Regions from separate parts of the Paenibacillus filicis genome, predicted to be linked through region 1. Evidence: riboswitches for the same ligand, from Rfam matches in the RefSeq annotation. Region 1 holds a riboswitch; each other region holds the start of a gene.
What was found. Region 1 has a riboswitch for cyclic di-AMP ahead of WMW72_RS23045 (C40 family peptidase). Riboswitches for the same ligand answer to the same signal wherever they lie in the genome.
Positions count from the first base shown of each region.

Region 2: it holds a riboswitch for cyclic di-AMP, as region 1 does, so the genes downstream of both, WMW72_RS31465 (TrkH family potassium uptake protein) here and WMW72_RS23045 (C40 family peptidase) in region 1, are expected to answer to the same signal.
Region 3: it holds a riboswitch for cyclic di-AMP, as region 1 does, so the genes downstream of both, WMW72_RS34660 (ubiquitin-like domain-containing protein) here and WMW72_RS23045 (C40 family peptidase) in region 1, are expected to answer to the same signal.

Region 1 is NZ_JBBPCC010000016.1:178,629-185,879, reverse strand. It holds gene WMW72_RS23070 (M1 family metallopeptidase) at 1-2,085, shown strand, start outside; gene WMW72_RS23065 (hypothetical protein) at 2,097-2,906, shown strand; gene WMW72_RS23060 (YceI family protein) at 2,981-3,688, opposite strand; gene WMW72_RS23055 (M56 family metallopeptidase) at 3,743-4,594, opposite strand; gene WMW72_RS23050 (BlaI/MecI/CopY family transcriptional regulator) at 4,598-5,014, opposite strand; cyclic di-AMP (ydaO/yuaA leader) riboswitch at 5,325-5,460, shown strand; gene WMW72_RS23045 (C40 family peptidase) at 5,464-5,937, shown strand; gene WMW72_RS23040 (cryptochrome/photolyase family protein) at 6,095-7,251, shown strand, end outside.
Region 2 is NZ_JBBPCC010000030.1:26,189-33,439, forward strand. It holds gene WMW72_RS31455 (LysR family transcriptional regulator) at 1-63, shown strand, start outside; gene WMW72_RS31460 (potassium channel family protein) at 71-733, opposite strand; gene WMW72_RS31465 (TrkH family potassium uptake protein) at 749-2,110, opposite strand; cyclic di-AMP (ydaO/yuaA leader) riboswitch at 2,180-2,330, opposite strand; gene WMW72_RS31470 (CPBP family intramembrane glutamic endopeptidase) at 2,605-4,233, shown strand; gene uvrC (excinuclease ABC subunit UvrC) at 4,285-6,408, opposite strand; gene trxA (thioredoxin) at 6,504-6,821, opposite strand; gene WMW72_RS31485 (YqzM family protein) at 7,053-7,202, shown strand.
Region 3 is NZ_JBBPCC010000041.1:13,857-21,107, forward strand. It holds partial or broken gene WMW72_RS34635 (small, acid-soluble spore protein, alpha/beta type) at 1-7, opposite strand, end outside; gene veg (biofilm formation stimulator Veg) at 193-465, opposite strand; gene yabG (sporulation peptidase YabG) at 626-1,531, opposite strand; gene rsmA (16S rRNA (adenine(1518)-N(6)/adenine(1519)-N(6))-dimethyltransferase RsmA) at 1,593-2,531, opposite strand; gene rnmV (ribonuclease M5) at 2,528-3,088, opposite strand; gene WMW72_RS34660 (ubiquitin-like domain-containing protein) at 3,198-4,337, opposite strand; cyclic di-AMP (ydaO/yuaA leader) riboswitch at 4,613-4,793, opposite strand; gene WMW72_RS34665 (TatD family hydrolase) at 5,032-5,799, opposite strand; gene WMW72_RS34670 (HD domain-containing protein) at 5,859-7,142, opposite strand.

The sequences.
Region 1 (7,251 bases):
TGGCGCCTACCCTCCACAGCCCTAACCCTTGCAAGCGGCTTGCCCGATGACGGCACGGAGCCGCTGATTCTCAAGCCGATCCGTGGGACGGACGGGCGCGCGGTCATCGCGGCACCTCCCTGGCCGGCCCGGGTAGGCGCCGACGGCTCATCGATCGGCCTCTTCCTGCCGCAAAGCGAGGCGCTGCCCGCCAGCGCCAGCGCCAGAGCCTACGAGCCTGCCGCTCCGCCACCCGCCCCGCCCGGCCTGCCGGCCAAGCCTGTGGAGAAACCGGCGCCAAGGCCACTGTCCAACCGCATCGTCGAGTACCATCTCAATGCGGAGTTTGACGCCCCAGGCAAGCTGATACGGGGCACCTCCTCATTGACCTGGAAAAACCCGGGCAGCGTGCCGGTGGAGGCCTTGTACGTTCATTTGTACCCCAATGCGTTCGAATCCAAAAAAACGACGTTCATGCAAGAATCAGGCGGCCGACTGCGCAATGATGCCAGCAGCGACAATAACTATGGCAGCATGCAGCTGACCTCCGTTCAATTGCTGGACGGGCATGAATCGGAGCTGGCGGATCAGATCGAGTTCGTCCAGCCGGATGACGGCAATGCACATGACCGTACGCTGGCGAAGGTTCCGCTCCCCCGGGCCGTAGCGCCGGGCGAAGAGGTCACGCTGCAGATGGCCTTTACCGTGCAGCTCCCCCAGGTATTTGCCCGCATGGGCTATGCCGGAGATTTCGTCATGGCCGGCCAATGGTTTCCGAAGATTGCCGTGTATGAACCGAAGGGCACCCGAGGCAACGCGGAGGAAGGGTGGAACCTGCACCAGTACCATGGCAATTCAGAGTTTTATGCCGACTTCGGCATCTTCGACGTCAAGCTGAAGGTCCCCTCGGCCTACACGGTAGCCGCGACAGGCTTCCCGACAAAGCCTGTCTCCGACGACGGCAAGACGAAGACTTACACCTTCTATGCCGATGATGTCCATGACTTTGCCTGGGCGGCTTCCCCCCACTTTATCTACGTCGAAGAGCCTTACGCAACCAAGCAGCTACCCGGCGTCCGGATCAAGCTGTACCTGGACCCCAAGCATGAGCATCTGAAGGCCCGCTACATGACAGCCGCCAAGAAAGCGCTCGCCCGCTACTCGGAATGGTACGGCAGCTATCCGTACTCCACCCTGTCCATCGTGGTCCCGCCTGAGAACGGCAATGGAGCGGGCGGTATGGAATACCCGACACTGGTCACTTCCTGGGGGGCCTCCGAAGAGAATCCCAGCCTCGAGCTGGAGCGGGTTATCGTCCACGAGATCGGGCATCAGTTTTTCTATGGCATGGTAGCCAGCAATGAATTCGAGGAAGCCTGGCTGGACGAAGGCTTCACCTCTTACGCCGAAGACCGGCTGATGGAGAAGGAATACGGAGTGCGCTCCAACCGGCTCGTGGAGGCCAGCTACATGACAAACCCCGCCTCCCTGAAGCAGCATGCCTGGAAGTATAGCGGGCATGACCAATATGCGGAGAATGTGTACACGCGCGCCAAGTTGGTACTCAAGGCGATGGAAGCTCAGCTCGGCAGCGAGACGATGAACAAGGTCATGCGTACCTACTTCCAGCGCTGGAAGTTCAAGCATCCGGGAACCGGCGATTTCCAAAAGACCGTGGAGGATGTAACGGGCAAGAGCTGGAAGGAGTTTTTCGACCAGTACGTCTACGGCGGCATGATGACAGACTATGAAGTAGCCGGCATACAGGTCAAGGAGCTGACGGACAACGGTCAGAAGCTGTACGACAGCAGCGTCAAGCTGCGCAGGCTCGGAGGCACGATGCAGGCGGTCCCGGTCCGCTTCCACTTTACGGACGGTACGCAGATCGACAAGTCGTGGAACGGTACGGAGACGGAAGTCATTTATACGCTCAGACATCCCGCTCCGCTTGAGTGGGCAGCGATTGATCCGCAGCATTCCCTAGTGCTTGAGAACAAGCGGATCAATAGTTTTATGAAAACAAACGTAGACAACAAGCTGTCTGTCCGCCTGAATCTCGGTGTCGTCAAAATTCTGGAGACCTTCTTCGGCTGGGTCGTGTGGTGAGGTGATCCTAGATGTGGAATCGAATCAAGTCCGGCTGGAGCCTCGCCTGCGGGCAGCCCTTCGCCGTGTTCGTTCTCTTCGCGTACCATCTGATCTGGGGCGTAATGCTGTATAAGCTCGTGCAATCCGTGCTGGTCCCTCTGCTCCATCGCTACCCGAGCGAGCTGTCGCGCGAAGCCGTGCAGTTATTCTGGATCGAGGGCCAGTTCCGGCTGATGAAAACGGATGTGCTGGACCCGCTGCTATGGTGGGCACTGGCACTGCTCCTCCTGCGCCTGCTGCTTCATCCGCTGCTGAACGCCGGCGTCTACTACTCCCTGCATCATACCGGAATGAACGCAGGCTACAGGTTCGTAGAAGGCATCCGCAAGCTGTCGCTGCCGTTCCTCGGCTACTATATCCTGCAGCTCGCCCTGATGGCCGCGCCTCTCTCCTGGCTGGCTCCTTACCTCTGGGAGCATGTGTCCAAGCAAGCCTCCTACCCGGAGCTGGGCAAAGCACTGCTGCCGGCGCTGGCCGTCTATGTCCTCTATGTCTTCCTCATCCAGTTGTTCTTCATGCATCTGCAGATCGGGCGGACGGACGAGCGCTCCCTGCTGTCCACGGTCCTGTTCGTGCTTCGCCACCTGCCTGCCATCGTCGCTGCGGCCGTGATCGTCGCGGCACTGACGGCAGCGGTGACCGCCGCAGTGATGACTGCCTCCTTCATCTGGGCAGGCTTCCTCGCTCTGGCAGGCATCCAGGCCTACCGGCTGGCCCAGATGTTCTTCAAGCTGTGGTCCATCGGCACCCAGTATGCTCTATGGACCGAGAAAGCCTGAGCGGTCCGACCCGAACGTCAAGAAGGCTGCCCGGAAGTTCTTCCGAGGCAGCCTTCTTATCTATATCAAACAGCTTAGGCCTTCTCCAGCACAAGCCGCAGCTGTACCTGCAGATCGTTCTGCGTGCTCAAGGTGACGGCGTGAGGATTTTTCATGCCGAAATCATCGAAGGTTACCACCGTGCTTCCCTGCAGCTTGAGTTTACCCTGCTCGTACACCGCCTCACTCTTGAAGACGACATCCTTCGTTTTGTCCTTCACCTTCAGTGTTCCGGGGAGCTCCAGAGGCAGCTTCTCACCTTCCTTCCATTGCTTCGGCAATTCGCCGAATGACTTGACGGTGAACGTAGCCTCGGGGAATTTGGCGGTATCCAGATATTCCTCGCTCTTCACATGGCTGTCCCGCTGACCGTTGCCCGAGCTCAGCTTGCCTACCTCCACCTTGCCCTCGGCCGTAGACTTGGCAGGCGCAGACGTATCCAGCTGCCAGGCTCCTTGAACAGGGGTCACCACGAAATTAACAGTCTCCTTCGATGTCGTAACGGAGAAATAGACTTCGGAAGCCGGGAGAACCTTCCAGCTGCCATTGATTTGATCCGCAGCTACCGCTCCTCCTGAGGGTGCAGGGGTCGACCCTCCTGCCGTACCAGCAGGACTGGCGGTCGAGATCACATCCTTAACCTCCACATGATTGCCTGCATAGTAGTCATAGGCCCAGTAACCACCAGCCAATAAAACGACCAAGACTCCTGCCGCTGTAGCGGCCAGCTTATTTTTATTCATCTTCAAACTCCTCCTAATAGCACTACACAACGTAGTGTTTGTTGGTAAAAAAATTTAAAGCAGGGAAAGAAAGAATACCCCCGATAACACGAGCACGACCGGCAGCGAGATGACGGCTAGCATCACCGGCAGCTGCGGCGATGCTGCGGATTCGGGATCTATGATATGGTGAATCCTGTAGTTGATCGACGTATCGGCAAAGGACACATAAGCAAAGTCCACAGCCTGCGGGCGATCCTGCTTCTTGAGCAGCTTGAGCAGCGCACTGCCAAGGCTTGCGGGCGTACCCATGACGGTCATCGCCTCATGATCGGCAATAATCTCTCTGGCGATCTTGTAATGACGGCTGCACCAGTCCAGAATGGGGACATACCACATGACCTTGCTGACGACCAGCAGCACGAAGGTTTTGAGCGGATCGCGATGACGCCGGTGCGAGCGCTCGTGATAGTAGACGGCTTCGATCTCGCTGGGGTCCAGCAGCTCCAGCAAGCCGGACGAGAGCACGATCCGGGGACGGAACAGTCCGAGCGTCAAGGCAAATGGCTGCTTGGCTGCGATCACGATCAGCGAATGCTTGTCCTCCGGAAATCTGGCCTGCAGCATAGCCGTAAGCGGGTGATGCGTCCGCTCCTGAACCTTCCGCAGCGCTTGCCTGGCCGCATAGGCTTGCTTCGCCACGAGCCAGAGAGTGACGACTGCCGTATAGGCTACGAGCAAGTTGAGCACAGGGCTGATCGAGCCAAAGCCTAATTTCAAGAGCAGGTGGTTGCACAGGTCGATGATATTGAATCTGATGTCCCAGCCGAGTGTCTTATGGGCCGCATACAATCCCATCTGCGACCACACCAGCAGCGCAATGAGCAACGGTGTGGCAAAAAGAAGTTTGGACCTGTTCTTCCACATGGTCTAGGTTTCCTTTTTCAACGCTTTGATTTTTTGTTCCAGCTTCTCGATCATCTCAGGGTCCGCTTCCTCCAGCGCATCCAGCATATGATTAACGACAAGCGGGCCGAAGTCCTCCAGCAGCTCGTGGGTGATCTCCTTGGACTGCATCTCCAGAAAGTGCTCCTTCGTGTCGAAAGGCTCGTATACCGAAGCACGCCCCTCCAGCTTCTTGTTCAGCACCCCTTTGGTTACTAGCCGGTTCATGACCGTCATCACGGTATTGAAGTTCAGCCGCTCCTCCTGTTGCTCCAGCTTCTGCTGCACTTCCTTGATCGACAGCCCGGGCTTCGCCCACAATATCTCGAGCACCTTCGCCTCCAGCGGCCCGAAGAACCGGTTGAGACCTTTCTCGTAAAACTTGAAATTTTGAATTTTCATGGCTTTGCGCACCTCACACTACAAATTGTAGTGGTTCTCCCCAGGTAAAGTCAAATCTTAACCCGTCTGCTTGTTCGCCATCCTTTGCGCTCCGGTCCGGCATTCGATAGTTTCAGACAAAAACGCAGAGCCTGTGCAGCTTTCTCTGGCTATTAGCCGTATCTACTCCTGAATTGATGAATACGTTATCAAGACGCAAAGCTCATTACCCGTCAGGGTTTCACTTTAAACAGTTTAAATGTGACAAATTTGTGACGAAGAAGGAGTTCGTCAGTTTAGCTCGAATACTTGTACTTCAGGAAAACCAAATAAGAAAAAATTGCCGAATTTCTGTCTTAGAAAACGGGGGAACCATTTCTGGGTGAATTGATCTCGCTTTAGAGTGATCATAGGGAACCTTCAACCGAACCCTTCAGCTAACCTCGTAGGCACTGGAAGGGGAAACTTCTTTGAAGAAGCTTGTCGGGTTTGTCTGCTCTACGGTTTTATTCTTTAGTGTTTCGCTTGGAAGCGCTCTTGCTGAAAGCCCACTAAGCGCAGCGGTTAACGAGGGTTTAGGTGCTCCGTACAAATGGTCGGGCACGACACTCAAAGGTTTTGACTGCTCCGGATATACTTCTTGGGTCTTCAACAAGCTCGGTCTTGACCTGCCGCATTCCTCCAAGAGCCAAGCTCAGGAGGGCACTCAAGTCGAAAAAAGCGACTTACGCCCAGGCGATCTTGTATTCTTCAACACCGACGGCAAAGGAATTTCCCATGTCGGCGTCTATGTAGGAGACGGTAAATTCTATCATTCCGCTACCGATGAGGGCGTTGTGATTACGAAGCTGTCTGACAACTACTACGCCAAGCGTTATGTTACCGCACGTCGCGTCCTGTCCGAAGATCAATTCAATCAAGTGATGTCCGACACCCAGAAGTAAGCTGCTCTGTTGTCCATTCCACATACCATGCGAGAAAGCCCTGGCCTGCTCCGCTGATTCGTTCGTTCTCCGAACGGCTCTCCGGTGCGAAGCCCGGGCTTTCTCTCTTTCCAGCATGGTATTCATGCTAATTTGGCCGAAAAGGAGCCAGTCTCTTATGATCTTATTCATTCACCGCAAAGACCTACGCACACATGATCTGCCTGCTCTGGACGCTATATTCGCCTCCGGACTTCCCAGTCTGCATATCCTGGTCCTGGACCCGTTCCTGCTGCGCAACGGCCGGGGCCGGGAACACAGCGGACGGAACTTCCTCGCTCATGCGGGCAGGCTGCAGCGGCTCTATACGAAGCATGGTCGCCGGCTTCATGTGCTGTACGGTGAGCCTGCGGCTGTTGTGAGCCGGATCGCCGACGCGCATCCGATCCGGGAGATCGTCTGGCACGAGGACCACACGCCCTATGCCCTGACCCGGGACCGTGAGCTGCGTCAGCTGGCGGCGGAGCGCGGTATCCCGGCGACTGCCTATGACGAGGCGGCGCTCGCCGACCTGCGCGACTTCGTGCGCTGGAGCGGCAGGGAAGATCCTTACAAGGTATTCACTCCGTTCTACAAGCGCTGGAGCGCCTATGTAACGGAGCGGTTCAAGCCAGCCTCCACCCGGTCTGTGGCTGAGCTCGAAACTGCCGAGCTCCACTCCGATGTGAGGGACGGCTTCCGGCTCCCGCCTGAGCTGGGAGCGCAGCTTCAGCATGATGACCCAGCTGATTCCGGCGACGAACCGGACCCGATGCAGGCGCTGGAGAGCTTCCTCGATGAGCGGCTGGCTGGCTACGCCGACGGACGGGACCGCTTCGCGCGCGAGGATACGAGCCGGATCAGCCGCCACTTGAATGTCGGCGCCCTATCCATACGTGAGGTCTACGAGCGGCTGATGGAAGCGCCGATCGGCATCGAACCATGGCTGCGCCAGCTCGCGTGGCGCGACTTCTACCTCTACCAGTCGAGACTTGACCCGGATTTTTTCCGCTATGAGCAGGTATTCGATCTGTCTCCGCTCGGCGATACGCACTTCCGGGCCTGGGCCGAGGGACGTACCGGCATTCCGATCATCGATGCGGCCATGACCGAGCTGAATGAAACCGGCTGGATGCCTAACCGGCTCCGAATGATCACCGCTATGTTCCTGACGAAAAACCTGGGCTGTCCATTTCCTTACGGGGAGCGCTACTTCCGGTACAAGCTGAGCGATTACGACAACGTGCTGAACCGGGGCGGCTGGCTCTGGTGTGCCTCCCTAGGCTTCGATGCGGC
Region 2 (7,251 bases), on a different contig from region 1:
GCTCTGGAGCCGCCGATCCGGCTGTTCATCGATCTGGCGGTTAAGCATTCGAGTCAGCGGTAGCCGCCGCTTAGCGGATCACAGCCTTCTCGAAATGGTCGATCTGGTCATTCGTCCCGATGATGACCATCACATCCTTCTCCTCCACGGAGTCGGTGGCCGTCGGGGCGATAATAACGCCTTCTTTCTTATTAATAGCTACGATGCTGCAGCCGTACTTGGCCCGCGTGTCGAGATCCCGCAAGGTCCTTCCGTCCAGACACCTTGGAACCGTCAGCTCCGCGATCGTGTACTCGCACGACAGCTCGATATAATCGAGCAGATTCGGCGAGACGAGCTGATGCGCAACCCGCACCCCCATGTCCCGCTCCGGGAAAATAATGCGGTCGACGCCGATCTTGTTCAGCACCTTGCCGTGCAGCTCGGACAACGCCTTCGCCACAACCATCTTGACCCCGATATCCTTGAGCAGAATCGTGGTCAGGATACTGGACTGGATATCGTCGCCGATCGCGACGATCACACAGTCGAAGTTGCGCAGGCCGAGCGAACGTATGACGTCTTCGTCGGTAGAATCCGCAACCACGACATGTGTAAGCTCCTCACTCATCGCCTCCACGGGCTCCTCGTGCTTGTCGATCCCCATAACCTCATAGCCAAGCTTGATCAGTTCCTTGGCCAGACTCGATCCGAACCTGCCTAGTCCAATAACGGCATATTGACTGCGCTTCATCCTGTGTCTCTTCCCCTATCCGATGGTGATTTTCCCTTCCGGGTATCTGTACAGCTCTTTCTCCGCTTTGGGTCCCAGCGCATAAGCCAGCGTCAGCGGTCCAAGACGGCCGGCAAACATCGTCAAGGCGATCATGACTTTGCCGAAGGTCGACAGATCGGGCGTCAGTCCCATGCTGAGGCCGACCGTGCCGAATGCGGACGTTACCTCGAACAAAATCATTAGAAAGCTGTGATCCTCAGTCGTGGACAGCAGCATCGTGACGATCATGACCAGGAACAAGGCCAGCATCGTCAGCGTGATCGCCTTCAGGATACGGTCCTTGCCCAGTCTGCTGCGGAACAGCACGATATCCTCCTTGCCCCGGATCATCGCGATCATGGCCCCGACCAGCACCGTGAAGGTCGTCGTCTTCACTCCTCCGCCTGTCGAGCCTGGAGAAGCCCCGATAAACATCAGGATGATGATGAACAGCTGACTCGCCTGCCGCAGTCCCGCCATGTCCACACTATTGGCGCCTGCCGTTCTCGGCGACACGGACTGGAAGAACGAAGCCAGTACCTTGCCGTCCCAGCCGAGCGGGCCCAGCGTTCTCGTATTCGAATATTCGAAGGCGAAGATGACGATAGCTCCTAGCACAATCAGCAATCCGCTGGCCGACAGCACGACCTTGGAATGCAGGGACAGCCGCCGCTTCTGCTTGAATTCCAGCAGATCCGACAGGACGACGAAGCCGAGGCCTCCGAGCACGATGAGCGCCATCGATACGACATTGACCAGCGCATCATCCGCATAGGAGGTAAGACCGGTGAAGGGCCCGCTCACCGCACCGAATAAATCAAAGCCAGCGTTGTTGAAAAATGAAATGGCATGAAAGAACCCGTAGCCGATCCCTCTCGCCACCCCGAGATCGAAGGACCACCGGATGGCGAACAGAATGGCTCCCGCGAGCTCGATGGTGAGCGAGTAAACCAGCACCTTGCGGATCAGCCGGACAATGCCTTCCATGCTGCCCTGGTTCATAGCCTCCTGCAGAATCAGCCTTTCCTTCAAGGAAATCCGTTTTTTCAGTACAAAAGCGAACAAGGTAGACATCGTCATGAAGCCAAGTCCTCCGACCTGAATCATGATGATGATGACGATTTTGCCGAATAAAGACCAATGAAGTCCGGTGTCTACGACGACAAGTCCTGTCACGCAAGCTGCCGAGGTCGCGGTGAACAACGCATCGAGGACAGGCGTCGGGAGGCCATCCGCGGATGAAAAGGGCAGCGTCAACAGAATCGTGCCGAGCAGAATAATCGCGGCGAAGCCAAGCACCAGAATCTGCGGCGGCGTCAGCTCGAATTTCTTATGCTTCTGTGCGGTTGATATCATCTCATGGGGCACCTCATCGCCGTATATGAACAACAAAAAAAGCACGGGAAACCCAGTGCTTTGCGTACAAGGTTCCTGCATTCAAGCCTACGAGGTTAGCTGACGGATTCGGGTATACAGGCACCCTATCCATGCATGCGGCCGGACGGCCGGGCACGGAATTCACCCCTATGTTTCATGGTTCCCCCGTTTTCAATACGAAATTCGGCTTTTTTATTCAATTCATATGAATTATAGACGGGTTTGAGTGGAAGCACAAAGCTGTTTTTGACGGTTTTGGGTGGATAAAGCGATCCCCGGGGCAATTGTAAGCGATCACATGGGGGCAACCCTTGCGCTGGCTTGTTTTTTCCGACTCTTACGCATGTTATCATGATATTATCCAAAAGCATGGATGGACGTCCTTGCGAATACAATACAAGTGCCAGTCCAAAAGCATGCTCTCAGCACCGAGCCCTCTTGCCCAATAGATTCCAACCGATAAGGAGTGCGCTATGCCCACATTCAAGCAACGCCCCCCCTTGCTGCTCGCCGTTATCGGCTTGCTGCTGTATTTCGGCCTCTCGTACGCGGTTCCGCTGTTCGACAAGCCCTCCTCCCCAGAGCAGGAGAAGCGTTCAACCCCGGCGATCAGCAAGCAGGAAGCGGCCCAGACGGCTGTCGCCTTCATCGACCGGCGCTTCGGCCTCTCCGGGAAGCAGACGGCGGACACGCTGTTCCAATCGTATACGTCCCGCAGCGGCTATATTCAGCAGGCCAAGCTGGAGGATGAATATGAGAAGAAGTTCGCTGCCCGATTCCCTATCGATTACTATGAAGTGGAAATTCGCGACGGAACCTCGACCTACTACGTCGGCGTCAACTTTACGACCCGCAGCGTCCTAAGCTTTAGCGCCTACAAGGCCCCTACAGCCAAGACGGATGCGCTGCCCACACTGGAGAGCACCCCCGGCTCAGCGGCGGAGCAAGCGATCCGGGATATGGGCTTTGATCCCGCAGGCTACACGCTGCACAGCGGAGTCAGCCCGGAGGGAGCGGCCGAGCAGGTGTATGTCAGCAGGACGGAGCAGATCGGCGAAGCCAAGCTGGAGCTGAGGCTGCTGACGGTAGGCGGACAGGTGACGGCATTCCGACCGGCATTCCCGCCGCCCGACAGCTTCGTGCGCTGGCAGGAGGTCCAGGACGGCCGCTCCGGGCTTATGACAAGGATCAGCATGATCGCCTCGCTGGCGATGACGCTGGCCTCCCTGGTGATCGTGGTGCGCTACCGGCGGCAGATCAGCTTCGTGCGCGGCACACTGCTTACACTTGTCTTTCTAGCGCTGTATCTGCTCAACAACTACAATATGCTGCCGGCGTTTCGCACGAGCCATGGCAGCGGGCCATCCGAGGCGGGTGCCATCCTCTATCTGTGGATCATCAATACCTACGTTGTGCTAATGGCGTTATCCACGTATTTCGCCCTGCTTGCCGGAGGTAAGCTCACGCAGGACCGCGGCGTCCGCCCTTGGGCCGTGTGGCGGGACGTGGACTTTGGAGAGCAGGCCAAGCGGTCCATGAAGGACGGCTACATCCTGGGCCTGTTCATTCTAGGCATCCAGCAGGTGCTGTTCCTCGGTGCCTCCGCGCTGTTCGATGTCTGGTCCGTGAACGACCCCAGCGACTCCGTCTACAATATGACGCATCCGGAAATTTTCCCGCTGCTCGCGTGGTCGGCAGCCATCTCCGAGGAAGCGGTCTTCCGCCTGCTGGGCGTGTCCCTGATGCTGCGGCTGACCCGCAGCCCGTTCGTCTCCGTGCTCATCCCAAGCATCGTATGGGCGATGAGCCATACGCAGTACCCGATCTACCCGGTCTATACCCGTCTGATCGAGGTGACCGTCATCGGCATTCTGTTCGGCTATGCCTTCCTGCGCTACGGCTTCCTGACGGCCGTCTTCGCCCATGCGTCCATGGACAGCATCCTGATGGGCCTGTCACTCATCTATGACGGGGACGCCAAACAAGCCGCCGCAGGACTGGTCTACTTCTTCGTCCCTGCGGCGGCCGGCTGGCTGCTCTATGCGATTCACGGACGGATCAGACGCCGTCCTCCGTCCTTGCCTTCCGCGCGCTACCCTTGATTCTCGTCCGCTATGGAACAACTGAGATGTGGTGTCTGACTGGAGCTTCGGTTATTCCGCCAGCCCGGTATTCTCCAACTCGCCAGACACTTTGTCGCTCTCTTCCCCGGAAGCCGCATCCGGGTCTGTATCTGCTGGACCGTTCAGCGAAGCAAGAATATGGAGAGCGAGCTTCTCCCCTATGCCCAGAGGCTTGAAGTCTGCGACTTCGGCCTCTTTGATTTTCTTCAGCGAGCCAAAATGCTTGAGCATGGCCTTGCGGCGCTTCTCGCCGATCCCGGTGATCGAGTCGAGCGTCGAGACGATCATCGACTTGGCCCGCGTCTCGCGGTGGAACGTGATAGCGAAGCGGTGAACCTCGTCTTGGATGCGCTGCAGCAGGTAAAACTCCTGGCTGTCGCGCGGCAGAGGCACGACCTCCGCCGGGTCCCCCATCAGCAGCTGCGCCGTCTTATGCTTGGCATCCTTCACCAGCCCGCATACAGGCAGATGCAGGCCCAGCTCATTCTCCAGCACGTCGACGGCTGCCGCCAGATGTCCCCGCCCTCCGTCGATGACGATCAGATCGGGCATCCGCAGTCCTTCCTTCAATACGCGCTCATACCGCCGCCGTACGACCTCCCGCATCGTTTCGTAGTCGTCCGGCCCTTGTACAGTCTTAATCTTGTACTTGCGGTATTCCTTGCGGTCGGGCTTGCCGTCAGTGAAGACGACCATGGCGGAAACCGGGTCCGAGCCCTGAATATTCGAGTTATCGAAAGCCTCGATCCGGTGGATCGTTCCCGTTCCCAGGTATTGCCCCAGATTCTCGACGGCCTTCACGGTCCGCTCGGCATCCCGCTCGATCAGCTTGAACTTCTCCTCCAGCGCCACACGGGCGTTGTCACAGGCCATGCCGACCATATTCTTCTTCAGCCCGCGGCGCGGCATATGAACCCGAACCTTCAGCCAGCTCTCCAGCGCTTCCTTGACGTCCGATTTCACCTCGGATAGACCTCCGTCATCCGATGCTTTGGATTCAGTGGAGCCTTCATCCGCTTGCGGTTCCCCTTCATCGTCAGGCAGTGGCTCCCCGGCTTCCGCCGCAGCCACCGCTTCACGGAAAGCCAGCCGGTCCGCCTGACTTTCAACCTCCAAGCCGGATTCCTTCTGTATGCCTGCAGCATCTGCGGGGCCGACGGCAATCTCCGCTTCCTCTGCACTGAGCGGCAGGAAAATCTCCTTCGGCAGCGCCGGATTGTCGCTGTAGTACTGGGTCACGAAGGAGATAAAGTCGTCGTAAGCCTGCCCATAGTAAGGGAACATCGTCGCATGTCGCTCGATCAGCTTGCCTTGGCGCATATACAGAATCTGCACGCACATCCAGCCCTTGTCCACGGCGAAGCCAAACACGTCGCGGTCCATCTTATCCGTCGTCGTGATCTTCTGCTTCTCCATCACCGCATTGATATGCATGATCTGGTCGCGCATCTCCTTGGCCCGCTCGAAGTTCAGCTCCTCGGCCGCCTCCTGCATCTTCCGCTGGAGGTCTTCCTTGATGTCATCATGCCCGCCGTTCAGAAACCGTGCAATTTCGCCGACCATCTTGTCGTACGTCTCCTGCTCGATTTCATACTCACAGGGCGCGATGCATTGTCCCAGATGATAGTAGAGACATACCTTATCCGGCAGCGTGTTGCATTTGCGCAGCGGATACAGCCGGTCCAGCAGCTTCTTGGTCTCTTGGGCCGCATACGCGTTCGGATACGGTCCGAAGTATTTCCCCTTATCCTTGAGCACCCGGCGCGTGACCTCTAGCTTCGGATGAGCTTCATTCGTAATTTTAATATAAGGAAAGGACTTGTCGTCCTTCAGCAGCACATTGTACCGCGGCACATATTTCTTGATCAGGTTGCACTCCAGAATGAGTGCTTCCATATTGCTGGCGGTCACAATATATTCAAAGTCGACGATATCGTTGACGAGAAATTGCGTCTTGGTCGTATGGCTCCCCGTGAAATACGTGCGCAACCGGTTGCGCAGGATTTTGGCCTTGCCTACGTAAATAATCGTACCTTCCCGGTTCTTCATCAGATAACAGCCCGGCAGCTCCGGGACGAGCGATAGCTTGGTCTTGATCGCTTCCCGTATTTTCTTCCGTTCCTCCGGGTTCCAGTCCCCCTGCGAGACGGTCATACTCCTTCTCCCCTCTCTTACACAAAGCAAAAAAGCTCTTTTCCAGCATAGCAGAAAAAGAGCTTTTTCTCATCCATTTACCTATCGGCAGCCAATTATTGGTGGCGGCTGATGACGTTTTTCAGAGCGTCCTTGGATTGGAAACCAACAACCTTGTCAACCGGCTGGCCGTCTTTGAAGACGATCAGCGTCGGGATGCTCATCACGCCAAAGCGGGAAGCGGACTCTGGATTGTCATCGACGTTAACTTTGGCGATTTTGACATTGTCGCCGATTTCTTTGTCGAGCTCCTCCAGAACCGGAGCGATCATTTTGCAAGGGCCGCACCAAGGAGCCCAGAAATCTACAAGAACTGTACCGGAACCTTCCACTTCGCCGGTAAAAGACTGATCATTTACATTCACGATAGCCATTAGGAAAAACTCCTCTCGAGCGGGATAATATCAACATGTAAAGTATACCACAAAGCACCGAGTTTTCAACCGAGGCAAAGTTTGCACAATTGTCACTTCCGATCCTTTACAACAATCTGCGAAGTTGGGTATACTAGCCCTATATGCTTACGTTATGATGCCTGACGTGTGCGGTTGAACGGTCTGCAGGACCTGCGCATCCGCCGCACGAAGCGATAAGGAGGAACTCAAATGAGCAACGATCCGAGACACCCGGAACTGCATGTGTACGAGGAACAACGGAATGACTTGATCGACGTAGGGTTAGGCTTCGGCGTATTTTTCGGCGTCCTGTTCGTGATCGCCATCGTCGCAACGGTCATCTCGCTTCTCGTGAAGTAGGACCCCGGATGAACCATGAAAAAAAGACCGCTCGTTCTACACGGGCGGT
Region 3 (7,251 bases), on a different contig from region 1:
GGCTCATCTGTTTCAATTCCTCCTCCGCAGTTGATAAGTATAATAGGTGGCCTTAGTATACGCTGCACGACAACGGCCCATACCTCCGGGAAGCAACATTTCCTCATGCTGTGTCGTCTTGTTTATATAGAAAGAAAATGCGAAAACGGCCAACCGCTGACGCGACCGACCGTTCTTGTATGTACAATTAAGCTATTGATGGATCGCAATCCGCAGTTCTCCATCATCATGACACACGGTGACTTCTACGGATTCCGTCAATATATCTGCATAGCTATAGGAAACACGCTTGAACGACTGCTGCTCTTGATCCAGCTTGACGATAAATACGGAAGGGTAGGTTTCCTCCAAGACACCCGAGCGCTCCACTGTCTTGCGACGGCCGCCATTCGCTCGCAACATAATCTTTTGTCCGACATGAGGTTCCAAACAACGTTTGATCTCCAATAGCGTGTTTTTAGCCATTGACTGCTACCACCTCTTTCCTGTTGATTATAACGCAACATAGGTAGTATGTCAATTTAAGTGAAATATTATATCAGCGGTTTTGATTAATTGTCAACGATTTTTTCTTCAATTCTAAAAAACTAATCATTTGAGAAAAGAAAAAGCACCTTATCGGCGCTTATGTCGGCATAACGTATTGGACCTTGGGTACTCCCCGGCGATAGTTGCCGCGGGATTCAATGCCCCCCATGCCCTCCAGGCCGCTGTGGGTCAGATTGATGACATCGAGAATATCAACCGTATCCCGAATCGGTGTGTATGCGACCTTGACCGCGATACAAAGCGGGTCGAGTGCATGGATCAGCACACGGGAAGGCGAGCTTGCGAAGTTAGCACCGGCTTGCAGCAGCGCTTCGAAATGCGACTGGCAGGCGCCAGCGATGACCGTCAAGTTATCGCGGTTTTTCTCGAATTGCCTGGCTGCCTGAACCGCCTGAACGAAGTTATGAGAGTTCTTGTAGCTGCTGAGCTGAGAGATGTCTCCGTTCACGCGATTCTTGAGCAGACCGTCATGCCCCGTGATGACGACAATATCGGGCCTGACCTGCGGCAGCAAGCGTCTGACCGCATCCGTCATGTTCGGCTCGGCCACGTAATAGCCTTCTGCAGGAACGCGCAGCTCTCCGTACAGGTTCATGCATTTGCGGAGATAGTTGGGGTCCCCGTCCAGATGAAGCACCTTGCCGGGCACGTCAAAGAACACAGGACGCGGCTTAGGCGCCTGGGCAGGCAAGTTCGGATTTGCCGGTGCCGCGGCAGCAGAGCTGCCCCAGCCGACATGCTCAGGGGGTATCGTAGCGGCCAGAGAATTGCGCCGCACAGCTTCCATCCATTTGGGTCTTGTCAGCGTCGTATCGAGGTAGGGGTCGAGCTGCGGCATCACATTCAAGTCAGGCAGCGGAGCGTCAGCGAGCAGCCGAAGCTCCACACCGCGGAGCACGGCGTAGTGCCTGCCCATCTCATGAATTTTGAAAACAATGTCGCCGCCGTACGACTTTCGAGTGACCAGGTCTCCCTGTTTCATGGCTTCATCGCCTCCTCGTCTATCGTATGGCGGCTCTGGGCAAATGGTGCAGACGATTCGCCTACGCCGGATCGTCCTTCCCGGACGCCTTGCCCAAGTAAGCGGACAGCGCCGCCGTCAGCGTCGCATACTCAGCCATCGACAACGTCTCGCCGCGGCGGGACGGCTCGATGCCCGCTCCCTGCAGCAGCTGCTCCAGCTCTGGCTTGGTTTCCTTGGTGAAGAACTTGGCCGCCAGATTGTTATAGATCGTTTTGCGGCGCTGGGTGAAGCTGGCCTGTACGACCTCGAAGAAGAACGCCTCATCCTCAACTTGAACGGCAGGCGCCTCTCTTAGCTTAAGCCTGATGACGGCCGAATCTACATTAGGCTGCGGAATAAACACGGTCTGTGGAACGATCGCAACCAGCTCGGGCTCGCAATAATACTGTACGGCAATACTGAGCGAGCCGTACTCCTTGCCCCCCGGTTTGGCAGCCATCCGTTCGGCCACTTCCTTCTGAATCATGACGACGATATTCTCCAGAGGAAGACGCTCCTCCAGGAGCTTCATCAGGATAGGGGTCGTCACGTAGTAAGGAAGGTTCGCCACGACGCTCACCTTGTCCACACCCTGGAACCGTTCTGCGAAGAGCGCCTGCAAATCCACCTTCAGCACATCGGCATGCACGACCTCCGCATGGGGGTAAGGAGCCAGCGTCTCCTCCAGCATCGGCAGCAGACGCTGATCGATCTCAACAGCGACAACCTTGGCTGCGAGCTTGGCCAGCTGCTGGGTTAACGCCCCGATGCCCGGACCGATTTCCAGCGCGCCCTTGGAGGCATCCAGCCCGGCGGCGGATACGATACGGTTCAGCACATTCTGGTCGATCAGGAAGTTTTGTCCGAGGCTTTTCTTGAGGGTAAATCCGTATTTCTGCATCAAATCCTTCGTCCGTTTGGGCGAAGCGATATCACCGGCAGTTTGTCCGCCTGGCGCCTGTAAGTGTTCCTGGCTCATGATTGCGCCTCCTCATCTGTTGCCCGCTCCAGCTCCTGCAGGGCGGCTTCGAATTCATCGCGGGTGATCTGAAACGCCCGGCAGCGGTTATAGAATTGCTTGCCGTTGCAATAGCCGATTCCCAGCCTGTTGCCGATAGCCAGCCGTCTTGCGGCTGCCTGCGGATGAACGATGAGCCCGGCCTCCAGCAGATCGTCCCAGCTGATCTGTGACTCTCCGGCCGGCTGATCCGTACGTACATTCGCCAGCGCCTCACGAATAGCAGTCACGGAGGCATTCTCGACACCGATATCTCCCTTGCTGGTCGCCGCCTGCTGGGTGAGAAACGCATGCTTGGCACCCGGAACTTCCCGTGCGATGATCTTACGGATCCGTTCCCCCGCATGATCCGGATCTGTGAAGACGATAACCCCCCTGCGCTCCTGGGCGAGGCGGATCCGCCGGATGATGTCCGCATTAATCGCCGAGCCTCCGGTTTCGATCGTCTCCGCTTCCACAGCACGCTTGATGGCGACTGTGTCGTCCTTGCCTTCCACTACGATAATCTCCTTGATCAAGTCGGTTCTTCCTCTCATCGTTCATAAACATGGAAAAAGAAGAGGGTGCTAGAACGCCTCTTCTTAATCCGTTAATCTATATGCATCAGTCTTCCCGTATTGCGTGCTCCTAGTCAGCAGACGGCTTCTTGGGCCCGATGACGTATACCGTATACCCGCGTTTAGTACCGAAGCGGTCGGCATAGCTGTCACTCTGGAAGTAGACGTCGATCTTATTCCCTTTCACAGCGCTGCCGGTATCCTCAGCCCGGCGGAAGCCGAGACCGTCGATATATACCCACCAGCCGATCGGGATTACTTTAGGGTCAACTGCAATGGTACGACCTTCCGTTACCTTCGCCCCTGATGACGTTACGCCGTATTGCGGATGGCTCTCATCCTTGCCCGTCGAATCCGGTCCTGCCGAATACGCGGTCAGCGTAACATTCTTAATCACTTGCTTATAGCCGAAATTGACCCCATTCTTGGTTACTTCCTCCACATTCGGCGAGGAAGCTGACAATGCGACAACGGGACTCTTGGTTCCTACTGCGACAATGCGCTGCTTGCTTTCCGTTTGTACGGCTTCTCCTACGACCTGCTCCGAGACGAGCACGCCGTCTTCAAACACTTTTTCGGTTTTCTTGATCTTCAAACCTTCTTGACCCTCTTGCACAACTTGTTCCTTGCCCTTGAGCAGCTGGGGCTCATTCTTCTTCACCGTGTCGAAAGCGATCGCTTCCTGCAGCTCGCCTTGTTCCTTCTTAACACGAACGACTTTGACGGGACTATCTGTCGCAAGCTCGCTATCCGGCGCAGGGATAACCTTATCCAGCTCGCCAAGCGTCACGTTCAGCTCCTGCAGCGCAGCGCCTACCGTCTTGCTGACCGTATATACGGTCTTGGTCTCCCCATCCATCGTCAACTGAAGCGGCGTTGTATGGGTAATCGTAATGCGGTCTCCAGATTTAATCGAGGAGTCCAGCCCGTGCGAAAGCCGGTCCTTATCTGACACCGCAATGCCTTGCTCATCCAGGATTCGTTGCAGGACCCCTTCACGGGTTTGGAACTTGCGTTCCTGTCCGTCCACAACGAGCGATACGCGCTTGACAGCCGTACCGTGTAACATCATCAAAAACATGAAAGTCATAGCGAATGAAAGGAGTGTGATAATCGTTATCATACGCAAGTTTCCATGCTTCCATCGCAACGCGAAGGTCATGCTGGATGATCGTCTTACATGGGTTTGCTCAGGTGATACAGCTCCCACTTGTTCGGTCCTCCTTAAAGCCTCGCCATTTTGAGTGTTATGCATGATTAGAGTCTGACGCGACTATGGTAAATGTTTGGAATGCTACTTCCAACTTTTCTTCCGCTGTCATCAGAGCCGCCACTTGCCTGCTACGTCCCCCCTTCGGGCGCATCTTATAAAGTGCTTGGACATTTATCCCATCTACAGGGAAACACAAAAAAGTCAGCGGAGAAGAGGAACCTTCCCGTGACTTTTTTCATTTGGCCCAAATGAAATATAAGCACACGACAATCGTTACCTCTCTCTAGACGCTTACGAGGTTAGCTGACGGATTCGGACTTGAGAGTCGCCCTACCCCGTGTACTTGATCAGCACACAAGGATTCACCCCTAAAAAAACATCCCGTGACCGTCAACCGGTCAGCCGTGATGTGGTTCCCCCGTTTCCCTTTCGGAAACTCAGCGATGTTGGAAATATTGTGATCGATATGAAGTTATTATTGAGTGTACGATGCGAAGGCTTCGGTTGTAAAGTATACAAACAGAGAAAAAAAGAGCGAATTTGGTTCGAATCTGGCATATAAAACGCTTTTTTCAAAACAAAAACCATCTATTTCTCATCCGGACGTAGTCTTAGCATCAATTTCCTTTCGTTTTCTTGATTCGTTATTCGGAACTTCATTTTTGGGTGCGCTTTCCATGGGGAAATGGCCCTATGAAATCCTAAAAAGCTCCATCGCATTCCGACTCGTGATCTCAGCCAATTCTTCTAAGGAAATTCCTTTTATTTCCGCTGCTGTCTCTGCGACCAGACGCACATAAGCAGACTCGTTGCGCTTTCCCCGGTAAGGATGCGGAGCCAGATAGGGGGCATCGGTTTCGATCAGCAGACGGTCCAGCGGCACCTTTTCCAGCACCTCTTTGGGCTGGCGCGCATTTTTGAACGTCACGGGCCCCCCGAATGAAATATAAAAATTCATATCCAGACACAGCTTGGCCGTTTCCCAGCTACCGGAGTAGCAATGCATGACACCTCCGACCTCGGAAGCTCGTTCCTCCCGCAGGGTCTGCACGACATCGTGATGCGCATCGCGGTTATGAATCGCAATCGGGAGACCTACCTTGCGGGCTAGGCGAATCTGATCGCGGAATACGCGATCCTGGACATCCTTCGGTGAGGTATCCCAATAATAATCCAGCCCGATCTCTCCGATGGCAACAACCTTGTCATGGCTGCACAGCGATTCGATCCAGGCCAGATCCTCTTCGGTCATATCCTTCGCATCCGTCGGATGCCATCCAACCGTCGAGTAGATAAAGTCATACTGCTCCGCAAGCGCCAGTGAAGTAGGGATGGTTTCGCGGTTAAAGCCTACATTCACAATTCGACCAATTCCGTTGTCCCTCGCACGGGCAATCACTTCGTGTCGGTCTTCATCGAATTGGGGCGCATTGAGGTGGGCGTGCGTGTCGATCAGCATAGCATAATTCTCCTTTGGCTTGTCCGTTTTCTCTTAATATATAGAAGGAACTGAAACAGCTACAAGGCAAACAGTCGCCGCAAGCCCGGATCCAGCTCCGGAAGATGTTTCACCAGCAGATCCCTTGGGTAATACAGGTGGTATTTTCCCATCTGGATGCCGCTTATGGAGCGGACAATCTCGGATTTGCGCGATATTTCCGTCAGCTGTTCGTTGGAATCGAGCAGCAGGATGGGAAGCTTCTCATCATGCTCGCCCGGCCGGTATATATCATAGGACTGATCGGACGGGAAATCCACCTCGAGGTAGTAGACGGGGTCTATACCCAGTGCTGCCAGCTGCTCTCGCAGCTGCTCCAGCATACTTGCATCGAGCATCTCCAGCGTTACATACTTGAACAATCGCCTTTGCAGAAACCGGCTGCATAAATCCGACAAAATCGGATCGTCTTCCAGGGTCCACTGCATCAGCGTCGTCTGCATGAAGGCTTCATCCAGCAAGTAATATTCGCTGCAGGTCAGCTTGCGCTGGAACAAAGCCGGCAGCGGCGCCAGCAGTGAGCGGAAGGCAAAGCCGTCGTCATACAGATGTCTCGCTCTTTGAAAAATTTTATTCAGCACGACTTCGGCGCTTCGGGTAACCGGATGGAAATATACCTGCCAATACATCTGATAACGTGACATCAGGTAATCTTCCACCGCATGCATCCCGCTATCCTTGACGACGATATGTCCCTGATACGGACGCATCACCCGCAGAATCCGCTCCAGGTCGAAGGTTCCGTAGTTCACCCCGGTGAAATACGCATCTCTCAGCAAATAATCCATCCGGTCCGCATCCAATTGGCTCGAGACCAAGCTGACGACGATTTCCCTGCGATAGGTCTTGGCGATCACACCCGCTACTTCTTGCGGGAAGGTCGGCGACACGCGGCGCAGCACCTCATTGACCTCCGTATCACCCAGCACGATGCGGCAGGACCACTCCTCATGATGGGTACCAAACGTCTTCTCGATCGAGTGGGAGAACGGACCGTGCCCCACATCATGCAGCAGCGCCGCGCAGAGGCACAGCAGCCTTTCTTCCTTGGGCCAATCCTCATACTGATTGCGTTCGAACTGCGAAATAATCTTGCGCGTCACCTCGTAGACGCCAAGCGAATGGGAGAACCGGCTATGCTCCGCTCCATGGAAGGTCAGAAAGCAAGTACCGAGCTGACGGATGCGGCGCAAGCGCTGGAACTCACGGGTGTTAATCAAATCCCAGATTGTTTGATCCTGCACATAGATGTATTTATGGACCGGGTCCTTGAATACTTTTTCTTCCTCCAAGAGATAACTCATAAGGCTCCTCCTTTAGAATTACTTTAGGATTTCGACAAGGATTCTGAAATCTCGAACCGTTTGTCGAATTTTGTCCGCATGTTTCTTCCAAAAATAACGGCAAATTTCA